Regions from separate parts of the Paenibacillus sp. 1A_MP2 genome, predicted to be linked through region 3. Evidence: riboswitches for the same ligand, from Rfam matches in the RefSeq annotation. Region 3 holds a riboswitch; each other region holds the start of a gene.

Region 1 (4,825 bases), 5.4 Mb from region 3:
TACAAGGGACTCAGACGATAACCTGGACACATCCAGGCAAGAAAACCGTCAGTGAGCTTTATTTTCACATGTATCCCAACGCCTTCTCTTCTGCCGACACCACCTTTATGAAAGAATCCGGGAAAGCTTCGCGGCGATGTTATGCCCACGGACGGTTATGGTTCCATGCATATTACAGAAATGAAAACAGAGGACGGGCTTTCCCTCCTGCATCGGATGCAATATGTGCAGCCGGATGACGGAAATATGAAAGATACTACCCTAATTAAGGTACGGCTGCCCAAACCTGTTAAAGCCGGTGAAAGCATCACGCTTCACACCCGATTCGAGGTCAAGCTGCCGAAAATTTTTGCCCGCATGGGAACAGCAGATAACTTTGTTATGGCAGGCCAATGGTTTCCTAAACTTAGCGTATATGAGCCAGTAGGCACACGTGGTCGAACGTCCGAAGGCTGGAATTTGCATCAGTATCATGGCAATTCAGAGTTTTATGCAGATTTCGGTATCTATAGTGTACGTATTCGGGTACCGGAAACATACAAGGTGGCTGCTACAGGATTCCCAACCCAGCAAGCTGTGGTGAAGAACGGCGAAAAAATCTATCAGTTCTATGCCGATGATGTACATGATTTTGCCTGGTCAGCCTCACCTGATTTTGTTTATGCGGAAGAGCCCTTCTCTGCTCCTAATGTGCCTGGCGTTCGAATCAAGCTGTACCTCGACCCTGCTCATGAGGATCTGAAGGAACGTTATTTCTATGCAGCCAAAGCAGCACTATCCAATTATAGCAAATGGTTTGGCCCTTATCCGTATTCTACACTGTCCATCGTTGTCCCGCCCAAATCGGGGAATGGTGCAGGGGGAATGGAATACCCTACTTTGGTCACTGCCTTCGGTGCGGATGATTCCGCTCCTGGTTACGATCTGGAACGCACGGTTGTGCACGAGATTGGACATCAGTATTTTTACGGCATGGTCGCCAGTAATGAATTTGAAGAGGCTTGGCTGGACGAAGGATTCACCTCCTATGCGGAAGACAAACTGATGGAACAGGAATACGGACTTATCCCGAATCTGCCCGTACAATCAGGTCTCATTACTTCCCCAGCTCCACTGACACAAGACTCCTGGAAGTTTGATTCCCAGAATCATTATGCAGCCAACGTATACACAAGAGGCAAGCTTGTATTACTCGGGATCGAGCAGCAGGTTGGTGCTAAAACGATGGAGCGCATTCTCTCGACCTATGTGAAGAAATACCGCTTCAAACACCCTACTTCTTCTGATTTTCAAAAGGTCGTGGAACAAGTGACCCGCACGTCCTGGTCGGATTATTTTGAACAATACGTGTACGGAGACGGCATGGCTGACTTTGCAGTGGAGAAGATTAAGGTCACTCCCGTCCTGAAAGACGGTCAAACCTTGTACGAGTCGTCGGTTACAGTGCAGAAAAAAGGCAGTGAATATACGAAGGTGCCTGTTCGAATTATGTTCGAGGATGGGAAAACCATGACGAAAGAATGGGATGGTAGCAAGGAGCGCATTACCTACAAATTGACCTACACTTCCCCGGTTTCCTGGGCGATGACTGATCCGCTATACACGATCGTGCTGGAGAACCATCATATGAACAATTTTCTGAAAGCCGGACTGGATGAGCCAACCAAATCCCGCTGGAGTATGAGCGCAACCAAACTTATAGAAGCTATATTCGGAAGTCTGTCATGGTGAGGTGGATACAGTGAAAGCGAAAATACGTGAAGGCTGGTTTCTCGTCCGTCAGCATATGTTCATTGCGGCACTCTTATTTCTCTATCAATTAATATGGGGATACTTTCTTTATCGGATGGTACAGTCAGCTGTAGTCCCGCTTCTCCTGCGTTATCCTGAACCTGATGCCGGGGAGCTAAGTACGATTCTATTCAAAATGGAGAGCCAGCTTGGTCTGTCAACAAACCCGGAGGTCCATCGCTATTTATGGATTCTAGGGGCTATGCTGCTGCTGCGGATGCTAATTAGCCCACTCATTCAGGCAGGGCTGCTCTACTCACTCCAGCATTTTAATCATTCGGAAGAGCGCGTTCCATTCATTCGCGGCATCAAAAATTTGTGGAAACCGATGCTGTTACTTCACACGATTCGAACCGTATTGCTGCTGCTGCCGGCTTATTGGCTTGCACCGAAGCTCTATTCCATCTTTATGGATGGCTTTCATTCCCTCCAACTGCTCTTGCCGGGTATTCCCTATGTTGCTGGTTGGATTGTATACGGGTGGGTAATACATCATGCCCTTCTCTACATGCAGTTTGGGGTCTCGGCTCCTGACGGGGAAGGCGGAGCCCGTGGTACGTTCCAGGCCTTATGGATTGCTCTGCGCCAAATCATCACTCTGATCGGTATTGCGACCCTGCTGGGCGGTCTTCATCTGCTGGTCTTTGTTGCCTTTACCTCAGCTTCATGGTTAGTAACAGGCTTAACCGGCCTTATACTACAACAAACGTACCCACTTGCCCGGTGCTTGCTGAGTCTGTGGAAAATATGCGCCCATTTCCGGTTATGGCAGTCCAACTCGGTCAAGGAATAAATTGAACGATCAAAATTGTTACTATCTCTATGTAAAGTTAAGTTCATCAAATGCCGTTAAACAAGCAAACCTCGACCTTTCCCCGTCAAAGGTCGAGGTTTTTTTTGCTAATTTTGTTGCTAAACGTTGCCAAAGTGATATACCTCTGTTACAATAATCGCAGTGAGTTTTTAGTAACAACTTTGTAATCTTTACCTTCATATTTGTAACTACTTAAAATTTAATCGTCATTTCTTGATTTCGCAGGTGCACAACTAGCATAGCCAAATTCCTAGCACCTGGGAAGCGGGGGAACCAGTTATGGGTGAATTGATCTTGCAACAGAGGGATCATAGGGGACCTTCAACCGAATCCTTAAGCTAACCTCGCAGGCATTGGAAGGGGTATATCTTTTGTTTAAGAAGAAATTAACCGCAGCTGTACTTAGCCTCACATTCGCATTATCGCTTGGAGCAGGCAGCGCATTCGCAGATTCAAAAATGGACCAAGTCATTGATTCAGCAATGGGAACTACATACAAAAGCGGAGGAACAACGCTTAACGGCTTTGACTGCTCTGGGTTTACAAGTTATGTATTCGACAAGCTGGGCATTGATCTGGCGCGCCAATCAAGTTCACAATTCGACATGGGCGATTCAGTATCCCGTATGGAAATGAGACCAGGTGATCTGGTATTCTTCAATACAACGGGCAAAGGGGTCTCGCACGTAGGAATCTTTGTAGGAGATGGAAAGTTTGCACACTCCTCTTCTTCCAAAGGAGTTACAATCAGCGCATTAAGTGAAAGCTATTGGGCTAACCGCTATGTTGGCGCTAAACGCATTATGAGCACGGACGCATATGAGACATTGGCCATCGACTAGGGACAAGCGGAGCAACGTCATGCTGTAACAATAACACTACTGTAACGAAGCATAATAGAACCGTCTGGTACATTCTCCGCAGGAATGTATCCGGCGGTTTTTTTGTGCTTCGTTTCATCAAAAGTATTTTGGGATAAGCTATCTAACCTAACTTTACTTTTTTCAGGGCTATTTTGCATTGCTTCGTCCGTGCTCTTATAATGTTTTTACCCATCCCACTATAATATAAACGAAATTACCGGAACTTTTGTTTCACGTATCTACATAAAAGTGTACAAAAAGAATATGTACATAATTCTCAGTTATACCAGTGAACCCATATACCTCTGGAATGCCGATTATGATATGTTCATTATGGAGAGGTGTAGCATATATGTTAAATCAACCAATCAAACCTATGCTGCTGTATCCGTTGCAGCCTAATCAAATAAAAAGATGGAAGTATAATAGTTTGAAATGGGATGGCTTTAGAATACTGATCCACTATGAGAATGGTAAAGTTCGTGCATTTTCAAGGCACGGTTACGGAAATTACATCAAGGTTTCCGGAATTGTTAGATATAAAGCTTCCCGTAAAATCAGCGATCCTGGATGGAGAGTGCATAGCATTTGATTTAACCCAGCCCAAGGATCAGCCACCGAAATACTGGTGGGATGATGCTATGGTAAGATTTAATACTAAAACTGAGTCAGGGGTTAAAAGAATTGTGACCACTAGTGGACCGAGTTCACGATCTATTATGCAACTTAAGCACAATTGCTGCTGTACTCTATGTTACAGTAAAGTAATATTCTTGAGGAGGTCTTTTTCTTTTGCATACTGAACACCTGGACATCATAAACAACGGCTAAATAGGAAATACGAACCAATCCTTTTGATTACTTTTATGCTATAATATGGTCAAAAATTAAAAGGAGTTGTATTTATCTCTAACCGGAAAATTATATTTGTTCTGCTTGCTTTACTTTTGTTTTTGTACGGCTGCACGAGCAAATCAGTTAGCGAAAAGCGTTTAGTTGCAAAGTCAGATAATTGGGTAGTTACAATTGATCTTGTACCAAATGAAGATAAGTACGAAGAAATTCCTTCCATACAATATATTGGAGAAGATCCTGTTGATGAAGAGGTAGAAGTTAATATTCTACATCCAAACAACAGTGCAACTAAAAACACAGTTAGTACTACAATTTCTCCAAATGAAGTGATTCAACTACCTACAAGGAGCAGTGTGGATGATTGGAAAGATGTTAAAAGTGTGAAGATAGTTTGGGGAGGAGAGGAAGAGGAAATTCCTGTAACTGAATGAGCACTATCTTAACACAATGGAAGAAGAGAAACAGCTTGAAAACGCTTATAGCCCTTAGCTTCCTCGGAAGC
Region 2 (4,825 bases), on a different contig from region 3:
CGATGAAGCTAATGAGTTAGCAGCACATTTGTCTACTATGCTTGAGGAGCAAGGCAACAGTGCGGAACAAATGGCTGATTTTACAGGCGTCCAGATGTACATCTTGAGTTCACAAGGAAGATTCATTGAATCAAAGACTTCAGACGCCTCCATTTATCCTAACTATATCTGGGATAATCGCAAATTGTTAGAAGGGAAGAAGGTGGAAAGAGAATTCACTTTTAATAACGAACTTTACCTGCTTCATGGTATCCCCGTAACCACTAATCCAACGGTCAAAGGGATTTACGTGATTAGTTCTCTAGAAAATATGAAAGATTCGATCCAAACGATTAGAAATTTACTGTTTATCACTGGATTTGGAGCACTGTTATTGGCGTTGGGTTGCATATTTTTTCTATCCAAAAGATTATCGAATCCATTATTAAAAATTGAAAGTGCAACTCGCCAAATTGCCAAAGGAGAACTGAATCTTGAAATTCCTGTGGAAACTAAAGATGAGATTGGTTCATTGTCACAAGCCATAAACGACCTCGCTAAAGAATTAAAACAATATCGAGATAATCGTTCGGAGTTCTTTGCCAACGTCTCTCATGAATTGAAAACACCCATTACTTATATGGAAGGGTATGCAGACATATTGGCTAAAGATCTTGTGGAAAATGATGAAGAAAAGAAAAAATATCTACAAATCATTTCTGAGGAAGCACGACGTTTAAATGTAATCATAAATGATCTCTTTGAATTGTCTAAGATGGAAGAAGGTAAAATTGACTTGAAACTGATGTCTGTAGAACCCACTTCGATTATTCAAAGGTCTATAGATAAGGTTCAATTAAAAGCCCAAGAAAAAGATCTTACGATTCGAAGTAAGTTGAGTCCCGTACCCCATATTTTTGTAGACTCTAACCGACTGGAACAGATTATTTTGAATCTATTGGATAATGCCATTCGTTACACAGCCGAGGGGTATATTCAAGTTTCTTTAACTTCTGAATTAGAAGGGGTTGTAATAAGCATTTGCGATACGGGGCACGGAATTTCAACAGAAGAACTTCCCAATATATTTGAACGTTTTTACCGGGTTGAGAAATCCAGATCCCGGGCATATGGAGGAACAGGACTGGGGCTGTCCATTGTTCAAAGTCTTGTTTTACAACAAGGAGGAACAATTCATGTGGAAAGTAAAATTGGAGAGGGGACGCGATTTAAAGTGATGTTCCCGTCCATCACCTCTTCTTCATTAAAATCACACAGCTTCAAAATATAATATGTGAAACAAATGAGCTAATGATCGTTCAAATTTACGGTCAGAAACCGCATATTACTAAAGATTAATGAAATGGATGGGATGACCATATGAATAAATTGAAAGCATTAGTTATTGATGACGAATGGAACATGAGAAATCTGTTGCGAATTTATTTAACTAAAGAGGGTTTTGATATTACGGAAGCTCATAATGGAACCGAAGGACTGTCCTATCTTCAGAAAAATTCGTATCATGTCATTTTATTAGACGTTATGATGCCGGATATGGATGGATGGCATCTTTGTGAAAAAATCAGATCGTTTACTGAAACACCTATATTGATGCTTACAGCTCGAGGGGATGTGAAGGATAAGGTACATGGGTTAGGTGTCGGTGCTGATGATTATATGGTGAAACCTGTAAATTCTGATGAACTCATTGCTCGCTTGTTTGCGCTTGTTCGACGCTCTTCACAGTCTTTAAGCCTTAAAGAAATCGGTAAAAAAATCATGTATACTGACATGATTATTTATCCAGATCGAAGACAGGTTATTGTACTCGACACAAATCTGGATTTGACCCAAAAAGAACTTGATATATTGCTTATATTGGCCGAGAATCCACAAAGAGTTTTCTCTAGAGATGAAATCATTGAACGTCTCTGGGGAAGTGACTTTTTTGGAGATAACCGAGTCGTAGACACCCATGTGAAAAATATCCGGGAGAAGTTGCAGTTGGCTGGATTGGAACAGAACCCCATTCAAACGGTTTGGGGCATAGGGTATAAGTGGTTGTATAGTGTAGAGGAGCCTTGAACTTATAACTAGAATTCGGCAATACAAAAAGAACATGTGCTAAGAAGCGATCGCTCCCTAACTTCAGCAGGAGACGGTCGTTTCTTTTAGAATAAGATATACGAGAATTCCACATTAAATCCACACAATTTAACAATATAATACTCTATAGGTTACAAATATTTAACTATTTTTGCCGAATTTCGTATTGAAAACGGGGGAACCATTTGTTGGGTGAATTATTCTTGTAAGAAAAGAATATAGGGAGCCTTTAACCGAATCCTTAAGCTAACTCCGTAGGCATCTAAGGGAGGAACAAAAGTTTGAAGAAAGTCATTTTATCGGTTCTTGGAGCAGCAGTTTTATTTACCTCCACAGCAACAGGTGCATTTGCTAGTCAGGCAAAGCTAACAGAAGAAATAAAAGAAGTGGTTGGAACGCCATACCTTTATGGTGGGACAACAACATCTGGTTTTGATTGTTCCGGTTTTATCCTGTATGTTTTTAATAAGTTTAAACTAGATTTGCCGCGCACCTCTAGTATGCAAGCAGCAAAGGGATCGTTTGTAGAGAAAGAAGAATTACGCCCAGGGGATCTCGTTTTCTTCAATACGAATGGTCGCAGCATTTCACATGCGGGAATTTATGTAGGTAACAATCAATTTGCACATTCATCAAGCAGTAAGGGTGTTCGAATTAGTAGCTTATCTGAAAGTTATTATAAAACCAAATATGTAACAGCTCGTAGAGTGGTTAGCGAGCAGAACTATCTTAAAATGGTTAACGATAGTCATTAAAATGGACAAGCCCGTGGGTAATTCACGGGTTTGTCCATTTTGTTTAGCAACTTGCCTCGAACAGATAGAACCATTCTCCAGTGAACTAAACTAATAAATAAGTAAATAACTTATCTAAACTGTGATTTATGATATGGACGGTAATCTTTCACAGATTCCACATACATAAAAGCTAAACTAATCTTATATTGATTAGAGGAGAATAGCCCTATGTGTGGATTTGTAAGTTTATATAACAAATATCGTATGCCAGTAGATGCAAACATTCTGCAACATATGACCGACTCCATAGCTCATCGTGGCCCAGATGATGAAGGGATATATATCCATGATCATATCGGTCTGGGTTTTAGGAGACTAAGTATACTGGATATTGAGCACGGGGCACAGCCCATGACCAATGAGAACAAAGATATTTGGTTGGTATTCAATGGAGAGATTTATAATTATAAAGAGTTGAGGGATTGGTTGAGTCAGAAGGGGTATACATTTTATACAGATTCCGATACCGAAGTATTACTGAGGCTTTATGAGGACGTTGGAATTAAATGTGTCAACTATTTACGAGGCATGTTTGGGTTCACCATATGGGATCAAAGGAGTGATCTTTTATTTGCGGCACGGGATCATTTCGGAATCAAGCCTGTTTATTACAGTGAGACCGCCTCCGGATACATGATTGGCTCTGAAATTAAAACGTTGCTGGCTTCAGGTAGGATTGATAGGGAAGTGGATGAAAATGCTCTTTATCAGTATCTCACATTTCAATATGTACCTGAACCTCTAACGATGTTCAAAGAGATCCATAAACTGAAAGCAGGCCATTATTTGATTGTACAGAATAATGGAATGACCATCAGACCGTATTACGAAGTGAAGTTTGAGCCCCATGAAAGTAGGTCGTATTCCGATTTAGTAGAGGAAACACGATCAGTAATAACGGAATCTGTTCGTATTCATAAGAACTCAGATGTCCCTAGGGGAGCATTCTTATCGGGTGGTATTGATTCAAGCAGTTTAGTTGGTTTACTTCATCGCTTGGAGCCCACCCAAACATTCAGCGTTGGATTTGATATGCCGGGCTATAGTGAATTGGATGATGCTAGGAAGACAGCAGCCTATTTAGGGACTGAGCATCATGAAATTCGGATTAATGCCCGCGACTATATAGATATACTACCTTCTCTAATATGGCATATGGATGAGCCAGTAGCAGACCCATCAGCCGTGGGTCTCTACTTTGTATCGAAGTTGGCTAGTCAGCATGTTAAGATGGCATTTTCAGGTGAAGGTGCAGATGAATTTTTTGGTGGCTACAACATTTATCGGGAACCCTATGCTCTCCGCATGTTTCAGGGTCTTCCAGGTCCATGGAGAAGTCTTGCAGGACATCTTGGACGATTAATGCCTACCGGCATGAAAGGCAAAGGATTCTTGGAAAGAGGGAGTCTTATTCTGCAAGAACGTTACTTTGGAAATGCGAAGATTTTTATGGATCATGAAAAAAGTAAGGTATTAGCACCATGGTTATCGGAGCAGGGAGTATGTAAACCAACCCAGCAGGTGACTAAGCCACTTTATGAACAAGCGAAGTTATATGATGAAGTCACACAGATGCAGTATATTGATATTCATACGTGGCTACGTGGGAATATCCTAATGAAAGCAGACAAAATGTCGATGGCAAATTCCTTGGAACTTCGCGTTCCCTTTGTAGATACCAAAGTATTTGAATTAGCTGCTACCATCCCTACAAAGTATAAAGTTACACCCACAGCAACTAAATTATTACTCCGTGATGCTATGAAAGATGTGGTTCCACCTGATGTACAGCAACGAAAAAAATTAGGTTTTCCTGTCCCAACGAGAGTATGGTTAAAAAGTGAATGGTATTCATGGGCTAGGAATCTGATTATGACAGCAGACGTAGATCAATGGATCAATAAAACGTATGTATTGCAGCTACTTGAGATCCATAAGGA
Region 3 (4,825 bases):
TCCAGGGGTGGAGTGCACGAGCCAGCTTAATCAATCGTTTTCCCATTGTAGAGGCATGTTCTCTGAGGCTTGCTGGGGTGCGCTGGACATGAACGAGTTTGTCGATAAGGGCTGTACGCCACGCGTCATTATGATCTGTGGCGGTGTATATGCCTTTAATCGCCATACCTTCCAGACGCACGATACTGGGGTGCAATTGACAGCGCATGAATGATTCTAGATCTTCAGCACTGCGAATGGTTCCTTCAGTAATATGGGTATCCATACCAAAAGAATGGGTGAACCCTCCGACCTGGATAGAGGAATCAAGCAGTTTGACGTAATCGAGCAGCTTATTCCCACGGTTCACAATCTTTCGCCTCCTACGTTCGTTAAATGTAATGTAAAATAACATTTATACTCTGTTTTAGTTCGTTTTAAGTTCGTAAATCCGAATTATATGATATATATGTTCACATAAATATCCGCTTTTTGTCAATAGTTTCTGGGTTTTAAATTTAAAAATCTTTATTATGTTAATTTATATTACAATTTAAGTTATCTTGTTTAAGGTGAATGGAGTAATTGTTCCTTATAAAGGAAGTAGAGTGATCCGCCTGCTCGGATATAAAAACGGGATCAATTTTAATCATATGTGCTTTTTAGGAGAAAATGACGAGATTATACGATTTTTGGAAGGGAAAGCGCAGTTAAAATGATAATATTAAAAATGCTTTACATTTAAACTTGAAGCGGGTATAATCAATTCTGTTGCCGATTATTTACGACATGCGGTCGTGGTGGAATGGCAGACACGCTATCTTGAGGGGGTAGTGGGTGTATACCCGTGGAGGTTCGAGTCCTCTCGACCGCATCATAAGAACGATTAAGAAGAAGCTTCCCATACGGGGAGCTTCTTTTTATGTTTTTTTACAGTAAAGATGAGTCCAGACAAAAAAAGGTCACCCGTTTCCCTGAATGCATGCTCATTCTGTCTGCAGGGTTCGGATGGCCTTGAATTGTTATTTAAGCAATTCTTTGATGTCTGCTTCAATTTTATCAGGTGTTGTTTTGGGAGCATACCGTTTCAAAACACGTCCGTTCTGATCCACAAGGAATTTGGTGAAGTTCCATTTGATGGCTTTGGAGCCGAGTACGCCAGGTGCTTCTTTGGTTAGATGCTGGAATAGAGGATGAGCGCTTGAACCATTCACATCGATCTTCTCAAACATGGGGAAGCTGACACCATAGTTCATCTGGCAGAACTCGGCAATATCATCAGAAGAGCCTTTTTCCTGTGCAAACTGGTTGCTTGGAAAACCAAGAACTTCAAATGGGGAATCTTTGAACTTATCCTGGAGTTCTTGCAGACCTTTGAATTGAGGTGTAAGGCCGCATTGGCTTGCTGTATTCACGATAAGCAGTACTTTGTCACGATAGTTGGACATCTCAACTTCCTGACCGCGAAGGGTGTTTACTTTGTAGTCGTAGACTGACATGAAAATCGCCTCCATTTCATATTCTTCTATCATTTATTATATTGATTGCAATTAAATATTGCAAAATTAATATTGTTTTTTTAACGCTATTTGGACCTCTCGTGTATGAACTGTGAATGTTTTGCTACCTGAATTTCGCTAAAGAGAGAATTAGAGAGCTTTGAAGAGATGGGTGGAGAATGGATGTGTTGTAAGCGCTATTATTGATGTGAAATGGCAAAAATCCGTCGATTCGGTGATCTGCGCAGACTTTACACCGATATGGCACGGGTGTATGATTCATATCGTAATTCCAATTTCAATTAAATTTTACATGAAAAACGAAACAAACGATAATATCGCTCTGATTAAGGAACATAATGGAACGATGTTTTAATCGCTGAGTTTCCATTCATTCATGGGTGGGAAACGGGGAACCAACAGGATGAACTGTCCAGGACAGTAGGCATCCATGGGGTGAATTTTCCGGTGACAGCCGGAAATAGGGCGACTCTCGCGCCCGAATCCGTCAGCTAACCTCGTAAGCGTTAAAGGGAGAGGCAACAAGCCGTACGCTGGTTCATAGTGTCTTTTTGCTATGGATTATTGAAGAAGCGTCCGGGAGGCCTTGGTCCCCCACGCTTCTTTTTTGTTGTCTTTTCACGCCAAGGGAGGAACGAATGATGGATAAAGAGATGATCTTAGTGACTGCTCCAAATGAAGCAGGACGTAAATTTATCAAATTGCTGATGTACAAAAAAATGCCGTTTGCCGTTCTGACCAACAGTGCAGGGGAAGAGCGCAGGCTCCGGAGAATTGGTGTGGAGCATGTCATTCGCATGAACACGGCTGCAGCTCAGAAATGGTTTTTGCCGCAAGGCAGTGTAGGCAATGTTTTTATTTTTGAAAATAGCCTAAACCTGACCTGCCGATATTTGCAGATCTGCCGCTCCTGGACATCCAAGTCCCTGTGTGTCATTACAGAACAAAGCCACCCCAAAGGGATCTATCGGGGAATGGGAGCAGACCGTATCGTATATTCCTTGAATGGGGAAGTTGGGTTTCTGCTTAATGGTTAGTGGTACTATTCCTGTGATTGATCCAGTGTCAGCTGCCTGTTATAATTGAAATCATAAATATACGGAATATTGAGGAGACTCATGCATGATGGTGGGTCTTCTTTTTTATGGTTTGGGAAATGGGGAAATGAATTTCCTGTGGCTAACGAGGAGGAATAGGCGTGCCGGATGTACGTGGAATACAATGGTTGTTCTTTGATGTGGGGGATACGCTTGTGGACGAGTGGGAGCCGGTGGATGATATTATTGGTCAGTTCGTTCGAGAAGCTTGTGCGCTTGGTTATCAGGTGGAGATGCAGACAGTACGAGAACTATTTGCCGCCTCCTACCGAAATTACGAGCAATGGCCGATGAAACTGGCTATTCGTACCCTGATCAGCGATGAGCGGCACCGGGAACAGATACAGGAGAAGCTGAAGTTCCGCAAAGAGCTTGAACGCCCCTTCGCGTCAGCCGACGCTGTTCTCCAGACGTTGTCGCAACACTATAAGATTGGCATCATTGCCAATCAGAGCCCGGGGACGGAAAATCGGCTGGATAGCTATGGTTTGCGTAAGTACGTGGATGTGCTGGCCTGTTCCGCTGAAGAAGGAGTGTCCAAGCCTGATCCTGAATTGTATGCTGTAGCTCTGAAACAAGCGGGATGTAAACCGGAGGAAGCGGTCATGATCGGCGACCGGATTGATAATGATATTATTCCGGCTAAGAAGCTGGGTATGCACACGATCCGAATTTTGCAGGGGTATGGCAGGTTCCAGCCGGAGCTAGCAGATGCAGACCGTCCAGACTGGACGGTTGAATCACTGGATGAACTACTTCCCTTGTTGATGGTAACTCAAAATTGATAAATAAACTAAAAGCGGTATTTAGAGCTGATCTCTAATCGGTATGGATCAGGTTGGATTAGGCTGCTGCTAAAAAATATAAAAGGCTGATCATCTCAAGGGATACGTTACTTGAGTTGATCAGCCTTTTTGAGTTAGACAAAATACGGATTAGTTTTCTTTAACCTAGAACAACCGAATGGTCTGGATGATCAGATACACATTCAGGATAACGATAACTCCGGCAATGATCCAGGAGATGATTTTGAGCCACAGCTTGTTAGCAAAATCCCCCATGCTTTTTTTGTCACTCGTAAACATGATCAGTGGAATAACGGCAAAGGGGAGCTGCAGCGACAACAGAACCTGGCTCAGAATCAGCAGTTCTTCTGTTCCGTGCTCTCCGGCAATAGCTGTTACGATAACGGCCGGGATGATTGCAATCAGACGTGTTACCAGCCGACGAAGCCACGCCGGAATACGAATGTTCAGGAAGCCTTCCATTACAATCTGACCGGACAGTGTGCCGGTGAGTGTTGAGTTCTGGCCTGAAGCCAGCAGGGCTACACCGAACAGGATGCTGGCGATGGTGGTTCCCAGCAAAGGTGTCAGCAGATGGTAAGCATCCGTAATTTCCGCAACCTGGGTCATGCCTGCACTATGGAACACGGCAGCAGACACAATCAGGATGGCTGCATTGATGAACAGGGCCAGTGTTAAAGCGATTGTTGAATCCATGGTGGTATACAGAATCGCTTCTTTTTTACCCTTAGTTGTCTTTTCAATCTGACGGGTCTGTACGATAGAAGAATGCAGATACAGATTATGGGGCATCACGGTTGCGCCAATAATGCCGATGGCGATGTAGAGCATGGCTGGATTTTGCAAAATTTCGGCACTGGGTACAAAGCCGTGCATGACGCCGCCCATATCCGGTTTGGCGAGAAAAAGGTCAATCCCGAAGCAGAGGGCGATGGTAGCCATCAGCACAATAACGAGCGATTCCAATGCGCGGAAGCCTTTATTTTGCAGCAAAAGAATGACCAGTACATCGACAGCGGTAATAATGACGCCATATAACATGGGAATGTTGAACAACAGTTTGAGCGCGATGGCTGAACCAATAACCTCGGCAAGGTCGGTGGCTGCAATTGCAAGCTCACACAATATCCATAACACCATCACGACAGGCATGCTGAATCGTTCGCGGCAGGCTTGCGCCAAATCCCGTCCTGTGACAATCCCGAGCTTACCAGCGAGAGACTGTAACACAACAGCCATCAGGTTTGAAATCAGAATAACGGACAATAGGGTGTAGCCGAATTGTGAACCACCTGCAATATCAGTTGCCCAGTTCCCGGGATCCATATATCCAACGGCAACCAGGTAACCCGGTCCAACAAAAGCTAGGAACTTTTTCCACCAAGCAGCGTTCTGAGGCACCTTCATGGAGCTATGGGCTTCC

The links. A riboswitch is a leader RNA that binds a small molecule or an ion and turns the genes downstream of it on or off. The one in region 3 is predicted to bind cyclic di-AMP.
Region 1: it holds a riboswitch for cyclic di-AMP, as region 3 does, so the genes downstream of both, ACTWJ7_RS01565 (C40 family peptidase) here and ACTWJ7_RS27885 (hypothetical protein) in region 3, are expected to answer to the same signal.
Region 2: it holds a riboswitch for cyclic di-AMP, as region 3 does, so the genes downstream of both, ACTWJ7_RS35655 (C40 family peptidase) here and ACTWJ7_RS27885 (hypothetical protein) in region 3, are expected to answer to the same signal.

Annotation. Positions count from the first base shown of each region.
Region 1 covers NZ_JBQQCS010000001.1:270,177-275,001, forward strand. The annotation lists partial or broken gene ACTWJ7_RS01555 (M1 family metallopeptidase) at 1-1,731, shown strand, start outside; gene ACTWJ7_RS01560 (hypothetical protein) at 1,742-2,584, shown strand; cyclic di-AMP (ydaO/yuaA leader) riboswitch at 2,836-2,973, shown strand; gene ACTWJ7_RS01565 (C40 family peptidase) at 2,977-3,447, shown strand; gene ACTWJ7_RS01570 (ATP-dependent DNA ligase) at 3,821-4,060, shown strand; gene ACTWJ7_RS01575 (hypothetical protein) at 4,416-4,754, shown strand.
Region 2 covers NZ_JBQQCS010000005.1:192,859-197,683, reverse strand. The annotation lists gene ACTWJ7_RS35665 (sensor histidine kinase) at 1-1,270, shown strand, start outside; gene ACTWJ7_RS35660 (response regulator transcription factor) at 1,360-2,067, shown strand; cyclic di-AMP (ydaO/yuaA leader) riboswitch at 2,231-2,364, shown strand; gene ACTWJ7_RS35655 (C40 family peptidase) at 2,370-2,843, shown strand; gene asnB (asparagine synthase (glutamine-hydrolyzing)) at 3,054-4,825, shown strand, end outside.
Region 3 covers NZ_JBQQCS010000001.1:5,664,614-5,669,438, reverse strand. The annotation lists gene ACTWJ7_RS27900 (urease accessory protein UreF) at 1-349, opposite strand, end outside; tRNA gene ACTWJ7_RS27895 (tRNA-Leu) at 771-853, shown strand; gene ACTWJ7_RS27890 (glutathione peroxidase) at 1,002-1,478, opposite strand; cyclic di-AMP (ydaO/yuaA leader) riboswitch at 1,846-2,020, shown strand; gene ACTWJ7_RS27885 (hypothetical protein) at 2,138-2,536, shown strand; gene ACTWJ7_RS27880 (HAD family hydrolase) at 2,698-3,381, shown strand; gene ACTWJ7_RS27875 (Nramp family divalent metal transporter) at 3,547-4,825, opposite strand, start outside.